Regions from separate parts of the Salinicola sp. genome, predicted to be linked through region 1. Evidence: predicted binding sites of a transcription regulator. Region 1 holds the regulator's gene; each other region holds the start of a gene.
The links. The regulator FliA, encoded in region 1, starts transcription of late flagellar genes. The targets are predictions, from matches to a motif close to CTAAAGTTNNNNNNNNNNCNGCCGATA.
Positions count from the first base shown of each region.

Region 2: the regulator FliA is predicted to act here: its motif matches at 1,759-1,785, upstream of flgM (flagellar biosynthesis anti-sigma factor FlgM).
Region 3: the regulator FliA is predicted to act here: its motif matches at 1,360-1,386, upstream of motA (flagellar motor stator protein MotA).
Region 4: the regulator FliA is predicted to act here: its motif matches at 1,889-1,915, upstream of flgK (flagellar hook-associated protein FlgK).

Region 1 covers NZ_CEXLVS010000066.1:2,056-6,265, reverse strand. The annotation lists gene flhA (flagellar biosynthesis protein FlhA) at 1-1,033, shown strand, start outside; gene AC3AYF_RS07895 (flagellar protein FlhE) at 1,030-1,455, shown strand; gene AC3AYF_RS07890 (RNA polymerase sigma factor FliA) at 1,586-2,284, shown strand; gene AC3AYF_RS07885 (PqiC family protein) at 2,429-3,055, opposite strand; gene pqiB (intermembrane transport protein PqiB) at 3,052-4,210, opposite strand, start outside.
Region 2 covers NZ_CEXLVS010000012.1:18,189-22,398, reverse strand. The annotation lists gene flgC (flagellar basal body rod protein FlgC) at 1-309, opposite strand, end outside; gene flgB (flagellar basal body rod protein FlgB) at 314-733, opposite strand; gene flgA (flagellar basal body P-ring formation chaperone FlgA) at 943-1,716, shown strand; gene flgM (flagellar biosynthesis anti-sigma factor FlgM) at 1,832-2,107, shown strand; gene AC3AYF_RS02295 (flagella synthesis protein FlgN) at 2,145-2,597, shown strand; gene AC3AYF_RS02290 (histone-like nucleoid-structuring protein, MvaT/MvaU family) at 2,679-3,056, opposite strand; gene AC3AYF_RS02285 (GGDEF domain-containing protein) at 3,572-4,210, shown strand, end outside.
Region 3 covers NZ_CEXLVS010000250.1:508-4,717, reverse strand. The annotation lists gene flhD (flagellar transcriptional regulator FlhD) at 314-646, shown strand; gene flhC (flagellar transcriptional regulator FlhC) at 650-1,240, shown strand; gene motA (flagellar motor stator protein MotA) at 1,429-2,316, shown strand; gene motB (flagellar motor protein MotB) at 2,313-3,230, shown strand; partial or broken gene AC3AYF_RS17290 (Hpt domain-containing protein) at 3,279-4,210, shown strand, end outside.
Region 4 covers NZ_CEXLVS010000012.1:27,328-31,537, forward strand. The annotation lists gene AC3AYF_RS02345 (flagellar basal body P-ring protein FlgI) at 1-748, shown strand, start outside; gene flgJ (flagellar assembly peptidoglycan hydrolase FlgJ) at 748-1,830, shown strand; gene flgK (flagellar hook-associated protein FlgK) at 1,977-3,605, shown strand; gene flgL (flagellar hook-associated protein FlgL) at 3,851-4,210, shown strand, end outside.

The DNA.
Region 1 (4,210 bases):
CGAGGCGAGCTGGGACGACGTGCAACTGGTCGACACCCTGGGGCTGGAGGTGGGGCATCGCCTGATTCCGCTGGTGGACCAGCGCCAGAAGGGGGAGCTGTTGGGGCGAATAAAGAGCGTGCGCAAGAAATTCGCGCAGGACGTCGGGTTCCTGCCGTCGGTGGTGCACATCCGCGACAACCTGGAGCTCAACCCCAATGCCTACGTGATCACCCTCAAGGGGGTGGAAGTCGGACGGGCGGAGGCGTTTCCCGGCAAGTGGCTGGCCATCGATCCCGGCCAGGTGTCCGGTGCCATCGAGGGCAGTCGTACCCAGGATCCGGCGTTCGGGCTGACGGCCTACTGGATCGAGACGGCGCAGCGGGAACGAGCCCAGATCTACGGCTATACCGTCGTGGACGCCAGCACGGTGATCGCGACTCATCTCAATCATCTGTTGCACGAGAACGCCGGTGACATGCTTGGCCGGGCCGAGGTACAGCAACTGCTGGACAAGGTCGCCGAACACCAGAAATCGCTGGTGGAAGACGTGGTGCCCAAGCTGCTGCCGCTGACGTCGCTCCAGCGCATTCTGCAGAACCTGCTGGCCGAGGACGTGCCGATTCGGGACATGCACACGATTCTCGACGTGCTGGCGGAATATGCCCCCCAGCAGTCGGATGCCAACGAACTGACCGCCCTGGTGCGCGTCGCGCTGGGACGGGCGATCACCCAGCAGTGGTTCCCGGGTCGCGATTCGATGCATGTCATGAGTCTCGAGCCCAGGCTGGAACAGGTGCTGACCCAGGCGCTCAACAATGGCGGCGCCTTGGAGCCGGGGCTGGCCGATACCCTGATGCAGCAGACGGCCGCCGCGGTGGAGCGGCAGCAGAGCCGCGACGAACCGACCGTGCTGGTCGTGCAGCATGGATTGCGCGCTCTGCTGTCACGCTTCCTGCGCCGCCAGATCAAGTCGCTGGTGGTGCTCTCGCAAGCGGAAATCCCGGATGACCGTAACCTGCGGGTCACCACGACCATTGGCGCACCGCCATGAGCCCGGGGTGCTCGCTCTCATCATGGCGAATCGTGCTGACCACGATCGTCGCATGGCCGGTGGCGTTGGCCTGGGCGGCCCAGGGAACCTGGGTCGCCCCGCTGCCGGGCCAGGCCGTGGTGAGGTCGGAGCGTCCTCTCGCCGGCATCGCGATCCAGCCGCCGGCATCCATCGCGGGGGCGGAGATCGTTCGCATCCGCTGGACCTTTCGCACCGACGTGCCCGCGCCGACGCTGAAGGCCTGGCTATGCCAGGACGATTTCTGTCTGCCGCTCGCCCGGCGCCGGGGGGAGACGCTACGCTTTTCGGGACGATCTGCCGCCGAGCCGTTGCGGCTGCGCTTCCAGTGGCCGGCCACGGGCCATGGCGCCGACAGGGTGACGATCTCCGGCGGTCAACTGATCATCGACTATCGTCAGTAGTGCCGACAAACAACCGAAATAGCCTCCGGATGACGGGCAGTTTGCCGTCTTGGCTCGCCGAGGGCGCGGCATAATGATGTGATTGGGTCATGCGTTCCGGTGACCGTGGGTTTTTGCACGAGGCCATTCGATGTATACCGCACAAGGCAAAATCGATCAGCACGCATTGATTGAGCAGTACTTGCCGATGGTGAGACGCCACGCGCTCTCCCTTCAAGTGCGCCTGCCCGCCAGCGTGGAGCTCGACGACCTCATCCAGGCGGGGATGCTGGGCCTGCTGGACGCCATGGGCCGTTACGACGATTCCCACGGCGCCAGCTTTTCGACCTACGCCAATCAGCGAATCCGCGGCGCGATGATCGATGAACTGCGCAGTCGTGACTGGATGCCGCGGAGCGTGCGTCGCAGCGCCCGGGCCCTGGATCAGGCGGTGCGCAGGCTGGAGCAGCAACTCGGCCGTGCCCCCGAGGAGCGCGAGATCGCCCACGAGATGGGGATATCCCGCGACGAGTACCATCAGCTGCTGACGGACGCCAACAACGGCTTTCTGCTGGCGTACGACGAGAGCGATAGCGAAAACGGCGTGACGGCGGTTTCCGAGGGTGGTCCGCCATCGCCGCTCGAGGCGCTGCTCGACGCGGATAACCGGGCCAACGTCATGGCGGCGATCGATGCACTGCCGGAGCGCGAGAAGCTGCTGCTGGGGCTCTACTATCAGGAGGAGCTCAACCTGAAGGAGATCGGCGCCGTGCTCGGCGTCAGCGAGTCCCGGGTCTGCCAGCTGCACAGTCAGGCGGTATCGCGCCTGAGAAGCCGGCTCAATCCCTGACCGCGTTCGGTGGCGTCACCGGACGGTGGCGCGTCGCTTACTCCATCGTGCTGCCAGCTCTGTCGTCGGCCCGGGGACGGCCATAGCGACCGTCCCCAGGCCGGCGCAACCAGTGTCCGGACGGGTCCCTCTAGCTGGCCCTCTTCAGTTGGCGGTCGGCGTCTGGGCGGGCGTCTCGCGGACGCCGGCCGCCACCTGCCGCGCCACATCCTTCCATACCGCACCCAGCGCACGCACCAGCGCCGGGTAGCCGTCGTCGTCCAGAGGGCGCGTCACCTCGAAATGTCGTTGCATCACCAGCCGGTTACCGTCATGGAGCTGCCACTCCCCGGAGGCCAGGGCGCGTCCGTCGTAGCGCCCCTGAAACTGGTCGACGCTCAGCGATAGCCGCTGCGCGCCAGCCCCTCCCTGCGCCGCGCTGACCACCGTCGTGCCCGGCAGCTCCGCGGAGAGCGACTGGCGCAACTGGCGTGTCAGCTGGTGCCCCAGCTCTTCCGCCCACAGGTTCTGATTGGCGGCGTTGAGCTCGATATCGCTGGTCTGCATCACGATACCCTCCTGATCGAGATAACTGGCCACCTCGACCGGGCTGACGGCCAGTTGCCGCGAAGAGACCGACACTGCCGATGACGGCGGACTCTCGACCTCCGGCAGGGTGAAGCGGCTGGCCGGGGTGGATTGCGCGGCGCAACCCGCCATCGTCGCGGTCGCGATCGTCAACAGGGTCGTGGCGCCGAACAGGCGCCAGCGGAGCATGAATGAAGCCATCATTGGGGAGCCCTCGGCACGGGGTCGGTTTGGACTTCACGATCGAAGATCAGCGCATTGGGCTGCTCGCGAAGGGTCTTGGCGACCGGCTGCAGATCGCGCATCAGGATTTCCAGCTGCTTGAGCGTGTCATTGAGCTGGCGATATCCGGAAGAGCCGGAAGAGAAGCCGTTCAGCGTGTTCTGCAACTCCTGGAGCGTATCGTTGAGGCTCCCCGGTAGCTGCTGCGTCGCCGGATCGGAGACGATGGCGTTGACCGACTCGGCGATCTGGCGCACCTCTTCCAGGGTCTGCTGGGAGGTCTGCATCGTCTGGTCCAGGCTGTCGAGAATCGGCTCGACCTGCAGACCGTTGAGCTTGTCGAGCAGGTTCGAGATCTTCTGTTCGATCTGCGCGAACCCACCCGATACGGTCGGGAACACCGGCTTGCCGTCGAACTCCATCGATTTGTAGGGCTCGGCGTCCTGGCTGAAGTTGAGGTCGACGAACAGGGCGCCGGTCAGCAGGTTGCCTGCCTTGAGCGTCGCCCGCAGGCCATACTCCTTGAACATGGTCACGAAACGATCCCGCACTTCCTGATCGTCGATATCCTCGTTGATGTTCTCGCTGCTCTCCAGCCGCTGCGGTTCGATACGAATCAGTACCGGTATCGCGAACTGGGTCAGGGTGTCGGGCTGCGGGGCGGTGAAGTGCCAGGGGACGCTGACCACCGTGCCCACGCGAACGCCGCGATACTCCACCGGTGCGCCCCGGCTGAGTCCACGAACGGTGTCGTCGACCAGCAGGACATACTCGATGTACTGGTCATAGGTGCCTTCGCGGGCGCTCTCCTCGTTGTTGTAGAGGGTGAAGGTCGCGTCCTGCTTGGCCGCATTGCCGCGGGCGATATCCTCGGGCACGCCGAAGGTCACGCCCCCGCTGATCAGCGTCTCGAAAGAGTCGAGGTTGACGTTGACCCCCTCCGAATCCAGCTGCACGTCGATGCCGGAAGAGCTCCAGAAACGCGTGGTATCGGTCACCAGGCTGTCATAGGGGGCCTGGATGAAGATCCGGTGGCGCATCTCCCGTTTCTCGGGATCGAAATCGGTACTCTCCACGCGACCGACGGTATAGCCCTGGTAAGTGATCGGGTCGCCGGCGCTGAGCGAGTTGCCGACC
Region 2 (4,210 bases), on a different contig from region 1:
CATCTCGTTGACCGGGTCGACATTGGGCATCGTCACGTAGCCCTGTTCGTCCGCCAACGGGTGCCCCGGCCGATATTCCATACGCATCGGCGTGGTGTCGTCCTCGATCACGCCGTTGACGCGGACCCCGCCCGCACTGCCGCCCTGCTGACTCATGGCCTGGAACATCACCTGCCTGGCGTGATAAGGCTGCCCGTCAGGCCCGGCGACGCTGTCCGCATTGGCCAGGTTGCTGGCCGTCACGTTCATCCGCTGTGAATTGGCGGACAACGCCGAGCCGGAAATTTCGAATACGCTGAACATCGACATCGTGTTACTCCGATTGCATGGCTTTCTTCAGCCCCTGGATCTTGCGGCTGACGAAAGTGACATCCGCCTGATAACGCAGCGAATTGTCGGCAAAGGCCGAGCGCTCCCGGTCCATGTCGACCGTATTGCCGTCCAGGCTGGGCTGATCCGGCATCCGGTAGAGCAGATCCCGAACGCCTGCCCCGCCACCGGCCTGGCCGGGAATGTGCCGGGCGGAGGTCCGCGCCAGTGACAGCCCGCCGGATGACTCGCTGCGGCCCTGCTCCATCACCCGGTTCAATTCGGCGCGGAAATCGAAATCCCGCGCCTTGAAGTTGGGCGTATCGGCATTGGCGATGTTATTGGCCAGCACCTGCTGGCGCTCCGCGCGCAGATTGATGGCCTCCTGCTGGAAGCGCAGCGCGTTATCCAACTTGTCGAACATGCCGTGCACCTCGAGTGGCGTTCGCTGGAAAATTGACAGAGTGGAGAATAGCGGCGGGATGTTCGTGCCAAACGTGCAAACAGACCCGTAATTGCGCGCCATTTTTATCAATGCCTGACGGCGGGCCCGTTTAAAATCGCTTCCACTGTGGGGAATTCCGTCGATCGACGCGGGATACCGCGAGCCTGCTAGCCACCGAGGTCCATGTCATGCGAGCAGATCCACCCGAAACGTTTCAGCGCTGCCGGTCGAAGTTCCGCCCCGGCCTGCGACGCGTCGTCTGGACCGGTGCCATGACCCTGATGGCGCTGCTGTTCGCGCTGTCGCTGTTGCCGATACCTTCGATATCGCAGGCGGATACCGATGTTCCTCCGAACGATGCGGTGAGCGCGAGCGTGGAGCGATTCCTGCACCAGCAGACCGCCTCGCTCGGCGATCAGGTCAAGATCGAGCTTCAGCAAAGCGCGGCCGATCTCGGGGACTGCCCGACGCCCCAGCCTTTCCTGCCGCGACCGGGCGTGCCCCAGGGCCGGGTGACGGTAGGCGTGCACTGCGGTGGCCATGACAACCGAACCCGCTATCTGCAGGCGACGGTCTCCGCCGTGGTCCGCCATCTGGTGGCGCGTCGGCCGATCGACCCGGGACAGCGGCTCGATGCGGCGGCGCTGGATTGGCAGCAGACGGACATTTCCCGCCTCCGCCGTGGCTATCTGGACGATCCCGCCGAGGCGGCCGGCATGGTCGCCACCCGGCGCATACCGCCTGGTACCACGCTGACCGAGGCCATGCTGCGGAAGCCCTGGATGGTAAAACGTGGCGACACGGTGGTGCTGACCGCTGTCGGGCAGGGATTCCGTGTCAGTCGCAACGTCGAGGCGCTGGATAATGGTGGGCTGGGGAGTACGATCCGTCTCAAGACGGAGAACAACCAGATCCTTCAAGGGAGAGTGACGGGCCAGGATCGACTGCGGGTCGACTTCTAGCCCGGTCGGATAAATTTCTTAACAAAACTCTTCCTCGATCTCTTTCAGCTTCCGCCGGTTTTGCCGATAACGTAGGAAACCACGTCATCGTGCATCCAGCCATGAGGTAACGACCTTGAAAATCGACCAGACACAGCCGCTGACTCGCCCCACTCAGAACGACGCCGCCGAGCAGCGCAAGAGTGTTGAATCGTTGGAGAGCGCCAAGACGACGGCCGGCTCGACCACGACGTTGAGCCAGATTCCGACCACCGACGACAGCGGTGATATCGATACTGCCCGCGTCAACGACATCCGCCAGGCCATCTCCGAAGGCCGGCTCGAACTCGACACCGGCAAGATCGCCGACGGCCTGATCCAGAGCGTCCGCGACATGCTGGGCGAACGTTGATCACTCGACTTACCAGGTCCGGATCCAGGAATCTGACATGACGCCAGCCGAACTGCTCCGTGAGCAACAAGCCCTATTGCAAGCGTTCTCCGAAACGCTGGATGCCGAAGCCGTCTGTCTCGGCTCGGGTAACGCCGATGGCGAACGCCTCAGCGAACTGGCGGCGTCGAAGCAGCAGCAGTTGAGCGTGCTCGATCGGCTCGAGAATCAGCGCAGAGAGCACCAGCGGTCGCAGGGGTTTGGCGTCGGAAGCCAGGGCGCGGACCGATTCGCTGACGCCATCGACATGAATGAGGCCTGGCAGCGGATTCGTCAGCTGGCGGAACGGGTCCGTCGAACCAACCGTCTCAACGGCCACATCATCTCCTCGCGGCTCGAGCATAACCAGCAGGCGATCGATTTTCTGAACCACGCCATTGGCGGCAGCGTTTACGGGCCGAGCGGAGAATCCCGGCACGGCGGCTTCGGCGGCATCAGCTCCAAGGCCTGAGGGTACCAAAAAACAGAACCCCCGCCAGGATCACTGGCGAAGGGCTCTTTAGGCTAAGCGGGGGTGAAGAGTAAAAACCGCTCAGTCTTCCGTTCTGACAACCCAAGATTCGACGGTATCGCCGCCGTGCTCGTCTTTCCAGGCTTTCAACGTCTTGTGGTTGCCGCCACGCGTTTCGACGACTTCACCCGTCTTGGGGTTCTTGTAAATTTTCAGCTTGCGCTTGCGACGCCCACCGGTCGAACCCGTCTGCGCGGTCGAGGCCTGGGAGCCTTCGGCCGGGCTCAGCAGTTCGATGACGTCACGCGTCGTCTTGCCGTATTCCGCCATCAGGGCTTCGAGCTTCTCCTTGAACTCGAGTTCGGACTTCAGGCGCTGATCACCCTCCATTCGCTTCAGCTCTTCTTCAAGCTGCTTCAGGAGCTGTTCTTTCTTGACGTAATCGCTGAGTAGAGACATTCGTTGTTCCGTTGCGGATTGGTTTAAGCGAGGACATTATTGCCGATATCTAAAAACTTGCAAGGCTTGTCGAGATGATTTTTTTAACGGGAATCAATTACCGATATTTATTTAACTCATGGTTCATTTCCCCTTTTATCCGCGCGGCAGGCTTTGGAAAAGACCCGTGCAGCGTTTTATGGGGTGTGGCTTCAACAACCACTATCGAGGTAAACCCGATGTTATTCCAGCAGAAAGACATCGAATGGAATGCCTTGGCGCCGGATTGATACGGAAGGGAATATCCGGCGCCTTTGTCTCCAGGATTACCCGTCTGCAAAAATTCTGGTTAAGACCGAGCTAAATCAATGACATCTAATTGGTTACGGCCCTGCTGGCAGCGTTACAGTTTCTCTTATGACCGTCGATATTGAAGGTGCGGCCACGCACACTCCCGCCTCGATCCGGATGGAACCGATTCCCGCTCATCCGACGACGCAGCGCGGGCTTCAATAACCAGAACATCGGTTCAAGGCATGCCGAGAATAAAAAATCATCTGTCGACCCGGACGCTGGGAGTTCTGGCCGGGGTCTGGCTATGCAGCTCGCTGGCCATGTCAGCAGCGGCCTGGTTCACGGTCACCGCCGGAGGCACATGCGCGCTTGCCATGCTGATGGCCTGTCCCTTTGGCCTGTGCGGGCTGGCTGCCACGCTGTGGCTGGTCGACCGCTGGCTGCTGGTACCGCTCAGGCGCCTGGCCGACCACGCCCGTTTCGCGCATGATTTCAGCGATGCGCCGCGCGAGATGCCTTTCGATCTCTCCAGCCGCACCGATGCCGTGGGACTTCTGGCGCGACAACTGCAGCAGTTGATAGAGGAGTCGAGAAGCCATAACGCCGCACTGCTGGAACAGACGCTCAACGACCCTCTGACAGGACTCGGCAATCGTCGGATGCTGGAGAAGCGCCTGGACATGCTCGTCCCTCTCAGTCGCCGGCTGAGCTGCACGGTATCGGCGATGATGATCGATGTGGATCATTTCAAGCCCTTCAACGATAACTATGGTCATCCGGCAGGCGACAGCTGTCTCGTGGATATCGCCGGCGTGCTGAGAGACACTTTCCGCCGGGATACCGATGTCGTGGTGCGCCTGGGCGGTGAAGAGTTTCTGGTA
Region 3 (4,210 bases), on a different contig from region 1:
TATTCGTTGTCCTTATGTTCAACGATATGCCCTTTTGAGGTTACACCGGACTGCGTTCCAGATAAATTTCGCGCCCCGCCACCGAGCCCAGGCCGTCAGATATTGATAACTAGATCAATTATTTAAAAGCGTCTCCCCGCCGCGACACGTAGACGGAGTGTTACTCATCTATATATTTGGTAACAAAACTTGCCTTTTTTCATCAAAAAGTCGCAAACTAGGTCCATCATAAAGAGCTGATGTAGAACACCAGCAGGCAGTTGGAGCATCTGATCAACAGATGCCGATAAAACCATACGCAGGGAACCTAGCAATGCACTCCAATAGTCTTCTCGACGACATTCAGGACCTTAACCTCTCCTACCTCCTCCTGGTTCAGCGTCTGCTGAACGAGGATCGGGAGTCGGCGATGTTTCGGCTCGATCTCAATGCCGACATGGCCGACACCATCGCGCGCTTGTCGATCAAGCAGTTGACGCAGCTGTCTCGCACCAACCAATTGCTGTGCAATTTGCGTTTCACCGACGCCAGCAAGTTGAATCTGCTGATACACAATCCGAGGGCTCAGGGGCTCGAGCAGACCCACGCCTCCCTGCTGATGGCCGGCGCGGGTCGCGCTCGGCCTGCCGTGCAGCAGGGGAGCTGAGTCATGGCGGATAAAAGTCTCGTCGCGGAAATGCTTCAGGTGCAACTGGCAATCGAGCTGATCGAGCTGGGTGCGCGTCTGCAGGTGCTGGAAACGGAAACGGACCTGAGCCGAGGCCGGCTGATCAAGCTCTACAAGGAGGTCAAGGGGATGTCGCCGCCGAAAGGCATGCTGCCTTTTTCGGCCGACTGGTTCATCACCTGGCTTCCGAACATTCATTCCTCGCTTTTCTACAATATCTATCGTCGTCTCAATGACGAATTGGGTTGCGGGCGGATGACCGCCTTCGTCAAGGCTTACCGTCTCTACCTCGAGCAAGTGGCTCTGGACGGGGTGGAAGCGACGCTGGGGCTGACGCGTGCCTGGACGCTGGTCCGGTTTTTCGAAAGCGATCTCCTGCAGCTTTCCCGGTGTAAAGGTTGCCAGGGCGATTTCGTGGCACACGCCCACAGTCCCGCCCACGATTACGTCTGTGGCATCTGCCAGCCGCCGTCTCGCGCGGGGAAGACGCGCAAGGCCAAGCGGGTGACCAAGCCGTTGGAGCACACCTTCGCTCCCGTCGATATGCCGTTGGCGAAACACCTGGCCGTCTAGCTGCAACGCCTTCACGAAGCGGGCCCCATGGGGCCCGCTTTTTCATGCCTGGTGTAAAGTGACCGCGAACCATTCGCTGTGCGCTGTCGACGAATTACGCTTTTCTGATATTTCTACCCTCAAGCCCATCGGGTCCGCTGCCGATACAGTCATCAGGTTCGCCATGTACTGTATACGGGAGTATTTCCGTGCTGATCTTATTCGGCTACATCATCGTTTTGGGTAGCGTGTTCGGTGGCTACGTCGCGATCGGCGGGCACCTCGGCGCTCTCGTCCAGCCCGCCGAGTTCGTCATGATCATTGGGGCCGCACTCGGCGCCTTCGTGTGCGCCAACAACGGCAAGGCGATCAAGGCGACTCTGCGCTCGTTCTCGAAGCTCAAGCGCACCAAGCGTTACAACAAGATGATGTACATGGAGCTGATGGCGCTCCAGTACCGACTCCTGACCAAGGCGCGCCGGGACGGCATGCTGGCGATCGAGCGCGATATCGACTCGCCGCAGGATAGCGCCATCTTCGCGGACTACCCGAAAATCCTCTCGGATCCGATGATCATGGCGTTCCTGACCGATTACCTGCGTCTGATGGTGAGCGGCAACATGGACCCATTCGAGATCGATGCGTTGATGGAGCACGAGATCGAGACGTTCCAGCATGAAGCGGAAATGCCCGCGCACTCGCTATCGGCCGTCGGCGACGGGCTTCCGGCCTTCGGGATCGTGGCGGCCGTCATGGGGGTCGTCCACGCCCTGGGATCGGCGGACCAGGGGGCCGGGGTAATGGGGCAGATGATCGCGCAGGCGCTGGTCGGAACCTTCGCCGGTATCCTGCTGGCATACGGCTTCGTCACCCCCGTGGCGCACCACATCAACCTCCAGGTCGGCGAAGCGACCAAGATGTTGCAGTGTATCCGCGTCACGCTGATGGCAAGCCTCAATGGCCTGGCACCGCAGCTGGCCGTGGAATTCGGCCGGAAGGCGCTGTTCACCGCGGTCAGACCTTCCTTCAGTGAGCTCGAGGAGCACGTTCGCTCCAGCGGTCAGACACTGCGCAGTACGGGGACGGATGGCTCATGAGCGGTAGCGGTGAGCGGCGCCCGCTGGTCATCAAGCGCAAGCGGGTCCAGGCGGCAGCGCACCACGGTGGATCCTGGAAGATTGCCTATGCCGATTTCATGACGGCGTTGATGGCCCTGTTCCTGGTGCTCTGGATTCTCTCCACGGCCAGCCCGAGCCAGCTTGAGCACATTGCCGAGTACTTCCGCACGCCTCTCGCCGTGGCACTGACTGGTGGCGACAAGACCACGGCCAGTACCAGCGCCATCCCCGGCGGCGGTGACAACCCGACCAAGACTGACGGTGAAGTGCGGCGGATGAACGTGCGTGAACAGACGCGCTCGAGCGACGAGCAGCGCAATCTCCGCTATCTGCGCGATCGTCTCCAGAGCGTGATCCAGAGCGATCCGCAGCTCAAGGAGCTGCGGTCACAATTGCGCATGGACTTCTCGCCAGAGGGGCTGCGGGTCCAGATCGTGGATAGCGACAAACGACCGATGTTCGAGCTTGGCAGCGACCGGCTGGAACCCTACATGCAGAAGATTCTGCGCCGTATCGCGCCAGTGCTCAACGAGATGCCCAACCCTATCAGCATCAGTGGTCACACCGACGATCTTCCCTATGCCGGTGGCGAAAAGGGGTACAGCAACTGGGAACTCTCCGCCGATCGCGCCAATGCCTCCAGAAGAGAGCTGATCGCGGCAGGTCTCTCTCCCGACAAGCTGCTGAGGGTCGCAGGCATGGGATCTCGCATCACGTTGCCCAACACGCTTCCCAGCGACGACGTCAATCGCCGTATCAGCATAGTGGTACTGGACAATCGCGCGGCCCAGGCCATCGAGCAGCAGGAGCGAGCGCCTTTTCCTGAGGAGGCTCCGGCGCCGGTCGCCAGCGGCACCGTAGCGGTGGTGGGAGGCCAGGGTTCATCGACTTGATGCAGACGCGTTCACGCCCTCTATGTAGGGCTTCTATGGCAGGTGCTCATGGACATTTCTGATTTTTACGACACGTTCTTTGAAGAAGCCGAAGAGCTGCTGGCGGATATGGAACGCCTGCTGCTGGATCTCGATGTCGACGATCCGGACGGCGAAGATCTCAACGCGATCTTCCGCGCCGCCCACTCCATCAAGGGGGGGGCGGGTACCTTCGGCTTCACCGTCCTGCAGGAGACGACCCACCTGCTGGAGAATCTGCTGGATCATACCCGGCGTGGCGAACTCAAACTGCGGCGCGATATCGTCGACACGTTTCTGGAAACCAAAGATATGTTGCATGACCAACTGGATGCCTATCGCAATGGTGGCGAGCCCGATGCGGAGGCGTTCGAGCGCATCTCCCGCGTATTGCAGCAGATGGCGCTCGATGAGTTGGGGCAGGGCGAGGCGGTAAAGACGGCGACCAAACCGGAGCCGGCACCTGCGGCAACTGCGCCGGAGACCGGCGATTCGGCCCAGGCCGGGGCCGGGGCCGGGGCCGAGCGTAACGAGGAGGGGGCGTCCGCCCCGCGGCGGTTGGCGATCACGCTGACCGGCGTCAGCGACAAGGATCGGGAACTGCTGGTCGAGGAACTCCAGCACTTCGGGACGATCAGTTCGCAGTCCGGTGATGTCGCCCGGTATCGGGTTCTGCTCGATAGCAGCGAATCCCAGGACGATATCGAGGCCGTTCTCTGTTTCATCATCGAGCCGGAGCAGTTGTCGATCGAGGTGGAGGCCACGGCGGCGGGCGACGGCTCCGTTGCGCCACCCGCGGTGCCGACGGCTCCCGCGGCGACTGCGGTGGAAGAGAAGGCTTCCCCGGCGGTCGAAGCCTCCCCCGAGGTGGACAAGGATGGACCGAAGAGTGGCGCCGCGTCGTCGCGCTCATCCGGCAAGTCCAGCGGCAAAAATGCCAAGGGTAGCGAGTCCAGCACCAT
Region 4 (4,210 bases), on a different contig from region 1:
GGGCGGGACGCTGCTGATGACGCCGCTCAAGGGCGCGGACGGCCGTGTCTATGCGCTGGCCCAGGGCAACGTCTATGTCGGCGGTGCCGGTGCCCAGGCGGCCGGCAGCAGCGTCTCCGTCAACCACCTGGCGGCGGGACGAATTCCCGGGGGCGGACTGGTCGAGCAGGAGGTGCCGGTGCGCCTGGGCGACGCCAGCGGGACGCTGGACCTGTTCCTCAAACGGTCCGATTTCGAGAACGCACGCCGCATGGTTGCGGCCATCAACCAGGAGTTCGGTGCGCCGGTGGCGGCCGCGCTCGATGGGCGGACGGTGCAGCTCAAGCTGCCGGCCAACAGCAACGATCGCGTCACCTTCCTGGCCCGGGTGCAGGGCGTCGACGTCACCACCGAGCGCGGCCCGGCCAAGGTGATCGTCAACGCCCGCACCGGTTCCGTGGTGCTGTCGGATACCGTCACCTTGAACCGCGCGGCGGTGGCTCACGGCAACCTGTCGATCGTCATCGACTCCAATCCGCAGGTCAGCCAGCCCAACGCCCTGGCCGGCGGCGACACGGTCGTGGTACCCAATGCCGATATCAGCGTGCAGCAGGAGGGCGGCGCGCTGCAGGTGGTCCAGACCAGCGCCGACCTGATGGATGTCGTCAATGCGCTGAACGCGCTGGGGGCTTCGCCCCAGGACCTGATGTCGATCCTGCAGGCATTGAAGTCCGCGGGCTCGCTCAACGCCGAACTGGATATCATCTGATGACGATGGGCAACGATCTCTCCGGCCAGTTCGCGCTCGACGTCCAGAGCGTCCAGCGACTCAAGTACAGCGCGGCGAACTCGCCGCAGGGCAGCCTCAAGGAAGCGTCGCGCCAGTTCGAGGCGGTCTTTCTGCAAATGATGCTCAAGAGCATGCGCGATGCCAGCCCCCAGTCCGGTCTGCTGCAGAGCCATCAGATGGACATGATGCGCTCGATGCAGGACCAGCAGTGGGCCCAGCAGTTGGCGGGGAAGGGGCTGGGGCTGGCCGATCAGCTCGTGCAGCAGCTGGAGGGAAGCGGCTTGCCCGGGACGACGGCGCTGCCGGCGGCCAGCGGCAAGGAGGACGCCTCGGCCTTGATTGCCGGCATCCCGCGTGGGACGCCGCGACTGCTGCACGGTGGCCTGCGCACTCCCGGATTCGCGTCGGACGCATCCCGGCATGACATGGCGATCTCTGGAACGCCCGGCAACGGCGCGACGGACAACGATGTCGACGTCGCACCTTCGTCGGCACGCGCCGATGGCGACGATCGTCCGGCCCACGTTCGTGCCTTCCTCGAGCAGTTGGCGGGTCCCGCCCGGCGCGCCGAGCAGGCGTCGGGAGTGCCCGCCGAACTGATCCTTGCCCAGGCGGCGCTCGAGACAGGCTGGGGGCAGCGGGAAATTCCCACCGCCAACGGCGGCAACAGCCACAATCTGTTCGGTATCAAGGCCGGGCGGTCATGGCAGGGCGCCACCACGGAAATCACCACCACCGAATACGTGAATGGCCGGCCGATCAAGATGGCCGACCGTTTCCGCGTCTACGACTCCTATACGGAGGCATTCGCCGATTACGCCAGCTTGATCGGTGACAACCCCCGTTATCGGGGCGTGGTGGCGGCGGCGTCGCCCGACCAGGCCGCACGGGCGTTGCAGCAGGGCGGTTACGCCACGGACCCGCGGTATGCCGAGAAGCTCCAGGGGATCATGGCGCAGCTGGGCGGATTGGACGCCCTCCCTGACCGCGGGCTGCTGGCCGCCGCCAGCGATGACGACAACCCCTTCGGTCCGGATACGTTACCCTCCGCGATTTTCTAGTGGCTGTTCGGGAGGCGGTGCGCAGTAACAAAACGTTGCGAAATCACCCCGGCCAGGATTCAAGAAGTGGCGGATACAGCCGATAGAAATCATAACTTTGCACGGATCCGCGCCGGACTCTCGATGGCGTTTCACGGGATAGCGATATGAGCCTGTTTTCGATTGGTCTCAGTGGGTTGAGCGCGGCACAGAACGCGCTGTCCACCACCAGCAACAACATCAGCAACGTCTACACCGATGGCTACAGCCGACAGCTGACGCTACTGGGCCAGAACGCCAGTGGCGGCGGAGCGGGCTCCGGCGTCAGCGTCGACGGCATCCAGCGCCAGTACAACGGCTATATCAGCTCCCAGCTCAACCAGGTCAACAGTCGGCAGGCGGCACTGGAGACCTACCAGAGTCAGGTCAACCAGATCGACGATCTGCTGGCGGACAGCGACTCCGGCCTGACGACGCTGATGCAGGGGTTCTTCTCCAGCGTGGAGGATCTGACCGGCTCGCCGGCGGATGCGGCGGCTCGGGAGGGCGTGCTGGGTACGTCCCGCAGCATGGCGGCGCAGTTTCGTGCCTATGACGGCTATCTCAGCGACATGCGTGAAGGCATCAACGGCCAGATCGGCGACGTGGTCACCCAGGTCAACAATCTCAGCGACCAGATTGCCGATCTCAACAAGCAGGTGACGCTGGCGCGCGCCCGCAGCGGCGAAGAGCCCAACGCCCTGCTCGATCAGCGCGACAAGCTGGTCAGCGACCTGGGCGATCTGGTCGACGTCAACGTTCAGGTGCAGGACGGATCCACTTATCAGGTATCGCTCTCCAACGGCATGCCGCTGGTCGCCGGCAACAAGTCCTTCGATCTGGTGGCGGTGAAGAGCAGCGAAGACCCTTCCTCCGTCACCATCGCGTACGAAGATGGCGCCGGAGCGCGCTCTCCGCTCAAGGAATCCGTGATCAAGGGGGGCGAACTGGGCGGGCTGCTGAGCTTCCGCAGTGAAACCCTCGATAGCACGCAGAACCAGCTCGGCCAGTTGGCGGTGACGCTGGCGCAGAGCTTCAATGCCCAGCACGAGGCCGGCGTGGATCTAGACGGCAATGCCGGCGAAGCGTTCTTCGCCATCGGCAGCCCGACCGTCGTCAGCGATGCCACCAATGCGGGCAGTGGAGCCCTGGCTGCCGAGTACGGCGATGTCGGCGAGCTGACGGCGGACGATTATCGACTCACCTACCAGGCTGACGGCAGCTACTCGGTGGAGAATCTCGGCAGCGGCAAGACCAGCTCGGTATCGCCGGCGGCGGATGGCACGTTATCCGTCGGCGGCGTGACCCTGACGCCGAGCGGCACGCCGGCAGAAGGCGACGTCTTCATGCTGCAGCCGACGCGTAACGCCGCTGCGGCGTTCGATGTCGCGGTGAGCGATACCGACAAGATCGCCGCCGCGGATGCCGACAGCGGCGGCAGCGGCGATAACCGAAATGCGTTGGCGCTGCTGGACCTGCAAAACCAGAGGCTGGTCGGGGGAAGCAAGACCTTCAGTGGCGGCTACGCCTCGCTGGTCAGCGATGTCGGTAATCGGGCCGCGATCACCCAGGCCAATCTCACCACGCAAACGGGGTTGAGCGACCAGCTCTTCGCCTACCAGCAGGCCGACTCCGGCGTGAACCTGGACGAGGAGTACGCCAACCTGCTGCAGTACCAGCAGTACTACTCGGCGAACGCCAAGATCATCGAGGCGGGCTCGACCATCCTGGATACGATCCTGGGGCTGCGCGCCTGAGCCCGAGATGAGTCGGGAGCCTAAGCTCTGCCTGAAAAATCGACGAGCGATAGCCAGACAAGGCGAAAAACGGCGAAAAAGCGGAATTTACGCGGGGTAAATGAGCATTTTGACCGGGCTGGCGTTCCAGCCGATTTTCAACGCCGTATGGGTGAGCGCAGGCATTTTTGAGGCAAAGCATAGCTCGCGTCGTTATTGAATAATCATTGAGTGCGCCGAGTCGAGGCGCCTCCGAGGAGAGAGCCGTGCGTGTCAGCACCGTGATGATGTTCGAGCGCAGTGTCAGCTCGATGAACCGCCAACAGAGCGCCTTCATGCAGGTGGGCGAACAGATCGCCTCCGGCAAGCGCGTGGTGCGTCCCTCCGACGACCCCCAGGCCGCCTCGCGCGCGGTCGGCGTGTCGCAGTCGCTGGCGTCCAACGCCCAGCAGAGCGACAGCCGGATCACGGCGCGCAACTCGCTGAGCCAGGAGGAGAGCGTCCTCAACAGCGTCTCCGACTCGCTTACCCGTGCCAAGGAGCTCATGATCCAGGCCGGCAACGGTACCCTGAGCGACGCGGATCGCCAGTCGATGGGGACGGAGCTGCGCGGCGTCTACGAAGCG